DNA from 3 places in the Vibrio sp. WZ-1 genome. Region 3 is predicted to be linked to each of the others. Evidence: predicted binding sites of a transcription regulator. Region 3 holds the regulator's gene; each other region holds the start of a gene.
What was found. The regulator PurR, encoded in region 3, represses purine synthesis genes. The targets are predictions, from matches to a motif close to TNANGNAAACGTTTNCNTNA.
Positions count from the first base shown of each region.

Region 1: a site for PurR is predicted at 1,154-1,173, ahead of purT (formate-dependent phosphoribosylglycinamide formyltransferase). Genes of this name have one in related genera too.
Region 2: a site for PurR is predicted at 1,543-1,562, ahead of folD (bifunctional methylenetetrahydrofolate dehydrogenase/methenyltetrahydrofolate cyclohydrolase FolD). Genes of this name have one in related genera too.

Region 1 is NZ_JBQEQR010000085.1:459,609-462,888, reverse strand. Features, by position in the region: gene cdd (cytidine deaminase) at 204-1,091, shown strand; gene purT (formate-dependent phosphoribosylglycinamide formyltransferase) at 1,239-2,414, shown strand; gene ACTS60_RS22785 (thiopurine S-methyltransferase) at 2,494-3,144, opposite strand.
Region 2 is NZ_JBQEQR010000080.1:315,448-318,727, forward strand. Features, by position in the region: gene ACTS60_RS17985 (HNH endonuclease) at 1-585, opposite strand, end outside; partial or broken gene ACTS60_RS17990 (class I SAM-dependent methyltransferase) at 606-1,190, opposite strand; tRNA gene ACTS60_RS17995 (tRNA-Arg) at 1,352-1,428, opposite strand; gene folD (bifunctional methylenetetrahydrofolate dehydrogenase/methenyltetrahydrofolate cyclohydrolase FolD) at 1,633-2,493, shown strand; gene ACTS60_RS18005 (endonuclease domain-containing protein) at 3,245-3,280, shown strand, end outside.
Region 3 is NZ_JBQEQR010000080.1:113,817-117,096, forward strand. Features, by position in the region: gene torD (molecular chaperone TorD) at 1-282, shown strand, start outside; gene purR (HTH-type transcriptional repressor PurR) at 730-1,734, shown strand; cyclic di-GMP riboswitch class I at 2,006-2,096, shown strand; gene ACTS60_RS17155 (TfoX/Sxy family DNA transformation protein) at 2,213-2,803, shown strand; gene ACTS60_RS17160 (TVP38/TMEM64 family protein) at 2,919-3,280, shown strand, end outside.

The DNA.
Region 1 (3,280 bases), on a different contig from region 3:
GAAAACTCGCACTATGAATATACGTTGATATAGTTATTAGTGGGACAGAGATAACGTTAAATCATGATGAAATCGAATACATGTGTGACCTCACCCTAATTATGTAACGCAAAATGCCATTACATTCATTAACGTGATCTAAAGCACGGAACATTTTCATCCTTCACATAGAATAACTGTCCATGCACTAACAAGGATTCAACATGAAAAGTCGCATTGAACAGGCGCTAGCAAGCGCTCCTGAAGCACTTTCAAAACATCTTGCTCCTATCGTCCAAGCAGACGATTTTGATGCTACTATTTCTGAGCAACAGTTTGATGAGCTGCTAAACGCTACCAATCTTTCTGATAAAGAGCTTCGTGTTGCTCTACTTCCTTTTGCCGCAGCGTTCTCTTACGCTCCAATTTCTGAATTTTATGTTGGCGCGATCGTTCGTGGCCTATCAGGTCGCCTTTACTTCGGTGCGAACATGGAATTCTTCGGCGTTCAGCTAGGGCAAACCGTTCACGCAGAGCAATGTGCAATCAGCCATGCATGGATGAAAGGCGAACGTGGTGTAAAAGACATCACCATCAACTACAGCCCATGCGGACACTGTCGACAGTTCATGAATGAACTAAGCACCGCGAAAGAGCTGAAGATCCAATTACCAGAACGCGAAGAAAAGTCACTACACCACTACCTTCCTGAAGCATTTGGCCCTGCAGATTTAGGTATCGAGTCAGGCTTGATGGCGGAAGTAAAACACGAGTTTGCTTACGATGAAGACGATGCTCTGATCCAAGCTGCTGTTAACGCAATGAACATCAGCCACGCCCCTTACACGAACAACCTCAGTGGTATTGCTCTTGAAATGAACAATGGTCGTGTATTCCAAGGCGCTTATGCAGAAAACGCAGCGTTCAACCCTAGCCTACCTCCACTTCAGGTTGCACTGATTCAAATCCTGATGGCTGGAGAGCAGTTTGAAGACATCAAAGCCGCTGCACTAGTCGAGAACTCGCAAGGCAAGATCAGCCACCTAGCAGATACACAATCCACGCTTGAGGCTCTGAACCCAGATATACCTGTGAGTTTTGTTAACGTTTAATCACTCGCAAGTTGATACTAGAAGGCTCTACGTTATGTAGAGCTTTTTTATTATCAAAAACCACACGCAAACGTTTGCTTCATACTGAAAATTAAGTATGATCCCCTGCAATTTCTGTCTCACCACTTTATTTTGTAAGGGAACACTATGTTCGGTACTGCAACTAGCAATCATGCTACCCGTGTATTACTTTTGGGCTCTGGCGAGCTTGGCAAAGAAGTAGCGATTGAATGCCAACGTCTTGGCTTAGAAGTGATCGCCTGTGACCGTTATGCCGATGCACCCGCTATGCAAGTGGCTCATCGTAGCTACATCGTTGACATGCTTGATGGTCAAGCGTTGGAAGAGATCATCAACAAAGAACGACCTGCTTATGTGGTTCCTGAGATTGAAGCTATCGCAACAGATAAGTTGGTCGAGTTAGAAGAAAAAGGGTTGAACGTAGTCCCTACAGCGCAAGCCACCAAGTTGACTATGAACCGTGAAGGTATTCGTCGTTTGGCCGCAGAAGAATTAGGTTTAACCACCTCCCCTTATCAGTTTGCCGATAACGTTGAAGACTTCAAAGCAGCTGTGGAACATGTTGGTATCCCATGTGTTGTTAAACCGGTGATGAGCTCTTCTGGTAAAGGCCAAAGCGTGATTAAAACAGAAGACGATGTTCTGACAGCTTGGGAATATGCGCAAGAAGGCGGCCGCACGGGCGCTGGTCGGGTCATTGTTGAAGGCTTTATTGATTTCGACTATGAAATCACACTTCTAACGGTACGTGCAGTGGACGGCGTACATTTCTGTGCTCCGATTGGACATCGCCAAGAAGATGGTGATTACCGTGAATCCTGGCAGCCACAAGCCATGTCAGAGAACGCAATAAAAGCCGCTGAATACACGGCAGAAAAAGTGGTTGATGCCCTTGGCGGCTTCGGTATCTTCGGTGTCGAGCTGTTTGTTAAAGGCGACAAAGTTATTTTCAACGAAGTCTCCCCTCGCCCGCACGATACTGGCATGGTGACTATGATTTCTCAAGAGATGTCTGAGTTTGCGCTCCATGTTCGCGCATTTACAGGTATGCCAATCAACAACATCGTTCAATATGGTCCATCTGCATCTGCAGTAATTCTTGGCCAAGGTACCTCAACTGATATTCGCTTTGACAACTTGGGCAAAACACTGGCTCAGCCGCAAACTCAAGTTCGTCTGTTTGGTAAGCCAGAAATCGATGGTCGCCGTCGCTTAGGTGTTGTTTTAACGCGCCGTAAGACTATTGAAGATTCGATTGAAGATGCAGTGAACAGCGCTTCTAAAGTGCAGATCATTTACTAATTCCGCGAATCCACTCAAGAAAAACAAAAGCGCAGCTCAATTGGCTGCGCTTTTTCTTTGTATAAACTTAAGTAGCCCTTTATTTGCTCTCAATCAAATACACTTCTTCGGAGAAGCGGCTGAGTCCTTTCTTAGCGATTTTAGGATGGTTCTCATCGGCCTTGTCTACGTTCAAACACGTAATTTTGTAACCCGAAAACAATTGTTCAATCTCCTCAACTGGAACACTAAACGGAGGTCCTGCCATCTCATCCTGAGGATAGTTGAGCGTCACTAATAAAATTCGCCCACCCGGATTTAGTAACTGCTTAACGCGCGCGGCGTACTCTTCTCTCATCTCTTGAGGCAACGCCACAAGCGCCGCACGATCATAAATAATGTCTGCCTTAGTCACAGGAGCGGTGAAAAAGTCCCCCGTATAGATAGACAGTTCATCGAACTGATACAGTTCATGCATGCCATTTACTGGCGTCACCATAGGCGTATAAAAATGTTCAGCAAAAAATGCGCGTACAGCTATTTGGCTTAGCTCCACACCTTGCACTTCATTATGTTTCATCGCAAGCCAAATTAGGTCTTCTGACTTGCCGCATAATGGAACCAATACGGTATCTTCACGTGTTGGCTTTGTATCCTGCCAAAACGCAGGTAATAGTGGATTCACATCTTCAAGGTGGAAACCAATTTGGTTACTCGCCCATTTGTAGTGCCAAAATTCTTGATCTCTCATTTTTCTTCTACTTGTCGGCTGATTGTGGATTCGAGCTTTGAGCTTCACTTTTGTGGACTAAGACTAATGATTTTTCCAAATTTGTCTATGCCGTTCATCTTTGGTTAATACTGCAATGGTAGGATGGCTATCGTTC
Region 2 (3,280 bases), 200 kb from region 3:
ATAGCTCTTAAAGTCGGAGTATGATTTAAGGTCTGTTAGCGGCTTTTCGATTTTTTCGGCATCCATTAACCAGTTTGATATCGAGCCACGGACTGCACCTACATAGTTCTTTGCCGTCTTCTCTGATTTACCCAAATCAAGTAGCCACCGATGAAATAATGAAGATAGGTCTGATAAGTTAGATACAAGCGCTTCTTTCAATTCATTTGAGACAATACTGCTACTCATGTATTCAAATAACTCATCGTCGACGTAAGCATATGAGATGGCTTTAGGTGAGTACCTCTTTGTATTTTCTGGATAATACCCATCATTGTAAGAGTGATGCCAAAAACCCTCACTTCTCAAAAAGAAGTAAGGGTTTTCTGGCGTATTTCGATCATTCCCTACTGCTAGGTTTTCAAAATGGTATGTGAACCGCTCTTTAAGGATAGAGTTAAATTCAATCTTGTTGGTAGCGATATGGCCAGCCCGAATTAAGTCCATAACAGCGAGTAACATACACACTTTGTGGGGACTCTTTTTTCCATTTGAACTATTTACGTTCAAGTTACAGAATTTATTCACATAATATTGAAGAGACACAACCTCTCCTTCTCTTACTTTGAAATAACAACCGTCTGCCAATGAATGTCATCACGCTTAAGCTGATCATCGCTTTCAGAAACATGCCTAACCATAAGCGCACTGTTCTTTGCCAGCTGTTCTAACTCTTGAACAGAGACAGGATAAGCTTTACGCCCATCAGTGAATTCACCATGGCGAAGGCTTATGACCAATCGACCATTGGGTGCCAGTAGATTAGAGAGCTTACGGAAAGCGCGTTCACGATGAGAAGTAGCAAGATGCATCCAAACCGCACTCACTAATATCAGATCAAAGCGAAGCCCTAAATTGGTCGTTTTCTCAAGTGCAGGCAAGGCATCATCAAGCCAAGTAACCAAATCACCCGTCTTAACTCTACCAAGCTCTAGTAGAGTTGCCGCTGGTTCAAGAGCAATCACCTCACAACCTTGCTCCATCATCCATTTTGCATCTCGCCCAGACCCCGCTCCCACATCCAATACCCGACCGCCAGCATGAGGCCAAAAAGCCTGCCAGCTCGCATGAACGTTCTCAAACGTCGTCGAGTTGTATTGCTCCGCTAATGAGCTCGCATTTTGGTTATAGAAATTAGAAGTTGAGGACATAAAGATAAGACTGCAATTGAAGTGAACACATAGTAAGTGCTATTGATTGCAAAGACTAGCAGGTAGTGCAGAAGTTGTAGGGGAGGTTGCGTTAAAAATTCTGCAGTCTAAAAACGACAAAACCCCGATAACTCGAGGAGCTATCGGGGTTTCTAAATAAATGGCACGCCCTATAGGATTCGAACCTATGACCACATCCTTAGAAGGGACGTGCTCTATCCAGCTGAGCTAAGGGCGCGCTACAGGGACAGGATTATACGAGTTCAAACGCTTAAATCAACGGGTTTTCATAACATTCTGATCTGAGTGCCTAAAAAAAGGGCATTGAAATGAGAAATGTTCAAAAACACCACAAAGCAAACGTTTGCGTATGGATGTCTCACATTTTTTCTGCGACAATGCGCAGCGATTAATTTGCCTTCTCAATTTATTAAGGAAAGTCATGACTGCTCAAAATATTGATGGAACCCTTATCTCCCAAACTGTTCGTTCGGAAGTTGCGGCTCGAGTGAAAGCTCGCAAAGAAGCAGGACTACGTGCGCCAGGATTGGCAGTGGTTTTAGTTGGCGAAGACCCAGCATCTCAGGTATACGTTGGCAGTAAGCGCCGTGCATGCGAAGAAGTTGGCTTTGTATCTAAGTCTTTTGACCTTCCTGCAACCTCTTCAGAAGAAGAGTTGTTGGCTCTGATTGATGAGTTGAACAACGATGCAGAAATCGACGGCATTCTTGTTCAGTTGCCACTTCCTGCTGGCATTGATGCAACACACGTTCTTGAGCGTATTCACCCAGAAAAAGACGTAGATGGTTTCCACCCTTACAATGTGGGCCGTCTAGCGCAGCGCATTCCTAAGCTTCGCTCTTGTACACCAAAAGGCATCATCACTCTTCTTGACCGTTACAACATTGAACTACGTGGTAAGCACGCGGTTGTTGTTGGCGCATCGAACATCGTTGGCCGCCCAATGACGCTTGAGCTGCTTCTTGCTGGATGTACAACAACGACTTGTCACCGCTTCACAAAAGACCTAGAAGGCCACGTTCGCCAAGCTGATCTAGTTGTGGTTGCAGTTGGTAAACCAAACTTCATTCCTGGTGAGTGGATTAAGAAAGGCGCAGTTGTGGTCGATGTGGGTATCAACCGTCTTGAGTCTGGCAAGCTAGTCGGTGACGTGGAATACGATAAAGCACGTGAGAATGCGAGCTTCATTACCCCAGTACCGGGCGGCGTTGGCCCGATGACGGTAGCAAGCCTGATTGAGAACACAATGCTGGCTTGCGAGCAGTTCCATACGAAGAAATAAAGAATTACCGATACTAAAAGGGCTCCGCAAGGAGCCCTTTTTGTTTGGAGTAATAACCCCCTCTAACTCCCCCTTGAAAATGGGGAGGACTGGACTGAGCTAACTTTTGGATCGCTGAGTGATTCAAATACCGAAACCGGATTTAGTTCAGAGCAGCAACCCCCTCTAACTCCCCCTTGAAAAGGGGGAGGACTGGACTGAGCTAGCTTTTGGTGCGCTGACTTATCCAAATGCCGAAGCTGGATTTGGTTCGGAGCAACACCCCCTCTAACTCCCCCTTGAAAAGGGGGAGGACTGGGCTGAGTTTGCTTTTGGTTCGTTGACTAATTCAAATGCCGAAGCTAAGTTTAGTTCGGAGTAATAACCCCCTCTAGCTCCCCCTTGAAAATGGGGAGGACTGGGCTGCATTCGCTTTTTGTTTCCTGACTTACTCAAATGCCGAAGCTGGATTTAGTTCGGAGTAATAACCCCCTCTAACTCCCCTTGGAAAGGGGGAGGACTGGGCTGCATTCGCTTTTGGTTCCCTGACTAATTCAAATGCCGAAGCTGGATTTAGTGCGGAGTAGCAACCCCCTCGAACTCCCTCTTAGAAATGGGAAGGATCGGGCTGAGATCGCTTTTACTCATGAAATTACAGCGAACATCATATTAATTGTCGGTTGGTGTTTCACACTAAGCGAGCTCAGGTCTAGTCCCCTCCCCTTTCTAAGGGGAGGGTTAGGGAGGGGTTGAGAACGCAAAGGAAGTACAAGTGCCACAACGAACTTTTAATTTAAAGTACCAAAAG
Region 3 (3,280 bases):
GTGCAAGTTGACGAAAATCTAAAAGAGCCTGCGGATCATTTAGCAGTCGAGTTAGATTTTTTAGGCAATATGATTATCCGCTCAAATGAACTCGAGCAGGAAAAACACATGGAAGATGCATTCGAAAAGCAAAATGAGTTCATCCAGCAACACCTTTTGACATGGCTACCTCAGTTTGCCGCTAAATGTAAGCAATTCGATGAATTTGGCTTCTATGTTAGTGTCGCGCAACTATTAATTGCATTTTGTAAACTGGACAGCACCTACCTTCTTGGTGAATAATTGCCGCCTATTTTGGGGAGTCTGTCATTCAGACTCCCTATTTTATTCGTTTGTTTTTAATCTGGCGCAGAGAAATACAATCCATTTAGCCGTTAAACTGTGACCTCCGAGGCACAAAACAGCTGCTTAAAACATTGCCAGCTTGCCCGCATCAGTCTAAAATGTGAGCGCAAACGATTAAATATGATTTATATGTAAACCGCTGAAATAAAGCGGTTTTTGTGTTTTCTTAACAGGATTGCTGACCAATTCCTCACTTAGTATAAGAAAGGAATATGAGACTCAGCGATAAATGTTGCTACAAACCTTTTTATACCGATTTCGGAACAACCGCTGCCAAATATCTCAGCAATGCCCCTATTCGCAGTTGCTCGGTTTGCGCAAGACCCTAAGCGTATGGTTGTCTTCACTACGGTATTTACAGTAGCTCGATACAGGACATCATTTATGGCCACTATTAAAGACGTTGCTCGCTTAGCCGGCGTTTCTACCACTACGGTTTCGCACGTAATTAATAAAACTCGCTTTGTTGCAGAAGCAACTCAAGAAAAAGTAATGAAAGCGGTGGATGAACTTAATTACGCACCAAGTGCCGTTGCACGCAGTTTAAAGTGCAACTCAACTCGTACCATCGGTATGCTAGTAACTCAATCTACCAACCTGTTCTTCTCTGAAGTAATCGATGGTGTTGAGAGCTACTGTTACCGTCAAGGTTACACTCTTATCCTATGTAACACGGGCGGTATTTACGAGAAGCAACGTGACTACATCCGCATGCTCGCTGAAAAGCGTGTAGATGGCATTCTAGTAATGTGTTCTGATCTGACGGAAGAACTAAAAGAGATGCTTGACCGTCACTCAGACATACCTAAAGTTGTGATGGACTGGGGTCCAGAAAGCTCACAAGCAGACAAGATCATTGATAACTCAGAAGAAGGCGGTTACATCGCGACAAAATATCTGATCGACAATGGTCACACAGACATCGCGTGTTTAAGCGGTCACTTCGAAAAAGCTGCGTGCCAAGAGCGTATTGCGGGTTATCGTCGTGCAATGGCAGAAGCAAACCTTGCGGTTAACGAAGATTGGATTCTTGAAGGCAACTTTGAGTGTGATACCGCTGTGCTAGCGGCAGATAACATTACTGCAATGGAAAAACGCCCTACCGCAGTTTTCTGTTTCAATGACACGATGGCACTTGGCTTGATGAGCCGCCTTCAGCAGAACGGTATCAAGGTACCAGATGATGTTTCTGTTATCGGCTATGACAACATTGAGCTGGCAGAGTACTTCTCACCACCACTAACGACTATCCACCAACCAAAACGTCGTGTGGGTAAAAACGCTTTTGAGATCCTACTAGAGCGTATCAAAGATAAAGAACACGAAAAACGAGTGTTTGAAATGCAGCCAGAGATCGTGATTAGAAACACGGTTAGAAAGATCAACTAATCTTTAGTGCTCGTTTACTCATCATCAAAAAGCATCCATATGGATGCTTTTTATTTAACAACCCATCCATGACAACAGTTCTGTATGTAGAACTTTGCAGACTTGTTATTTCTTCGTACAGTCAACTCTCTAGCGCTGACAATTTCCTGGTAGACCACTTTGTTAATCTATGAAACTTAACTCACGAAAAAATAACTATTAACTGAACCAAGATCACATTTACAAGCGCAGAATGTGATATTAGTCCAATGTAGGAAGTATGCTTTCAGTGTCACGCACAGGGCAAACCACTCTAAAGAGTGGGACGCAAAGCTTCCGGCCTAAACTATCGCATGAGATAGCATGGTAGCGGGGTTACCGATGGCAAGTATGCATATGACGAGTTTACCCTTTAATGACATTGTGTCTGCATGCGTTTGCTAATCTCTCGGACCTGATTTTTGGTGGCGTAATTTAAATTACACCGAGATAACACATCATGGATAAACCGATACTCAAAGACTCTATGAAGCTTTTTGAGGTGCTTGGTACGATCAAGTCACGCTCAATGTTTGGCGGCTTTGGCCTTTTTGCTGATGAAACAATGTTTGCATTAGTCGTTAACAACCAGCTTCATATCAGAGCCGATAAAAAGACATCTTCAGACTTTGAAACTCAGGGACTTAAACCTTACGTATACAAGAAGCGTGGATTTCCTGTAGTCACAAAGTACTATGCCGTTTCACCAGACCTTTGGGACACACCACAACACTTAGTGGAAGTAGCCAAAAGTTCGCTCGAAACTGCAAAGCTTGAAAAAGAACAGCAAGCCAGCTCTAAACCGACTCGTTTAAAAGATCTACCGAACCTTAGGCTAGCAACAGAGAGAATGCTTAAGAAAGCAGGCATAGATTCTGTTACGCAGCTTGAAGAACAAGGGGCGTTAAACGCGTACAAGGCGATCCAAGAAACACATACAGCTTCTGTAAGCATCGAGTTACTGTGGGCCCTTGAGGGCGCCATTAATGGTACTCATTGGAGTGTTGTACCTCAATCTCGTCGAGAAGAGCTAATTAACCACCTCTCATAACACAAGTTTGAGCTCCAGGAATTCATAAACCGCAGTTTTACACTGCGGTTTTTTTGAAATTTTTTCTCACTCCATTCTGTCTTATTATCTAAGAAGCAGAAATGGAGTGATAGATATGAATAAGAAACTGATTTTAGGACTGATCCTACTCGCGACGATTGTCTTTTTAGGTGTGAGTTTTGGTCAATATCTAACCCTAGAAAACGCCAAGGCACAGCAAGAGGCGTTGAACACTTTTATTAGCCAAAATTTCGTACTTGCTGCAGCAACTTATTTCTTTGCGTATATAGCTATCACCGCTTTCTCCATTCCCGGAGCTGCCGTAGTAACGCTTCTGGGTGCTGCTCTATTTGGTTTCTGGACCAGTCTCTTATTGGTTTCTTTTGCCAGCACCATTGGCGCAACAGTTGCCTTCTTAAGTAGCCGTTACTTATTGAGAGAATGGGTACAAAGTAAGTTTGGAAACAAACTGAATGC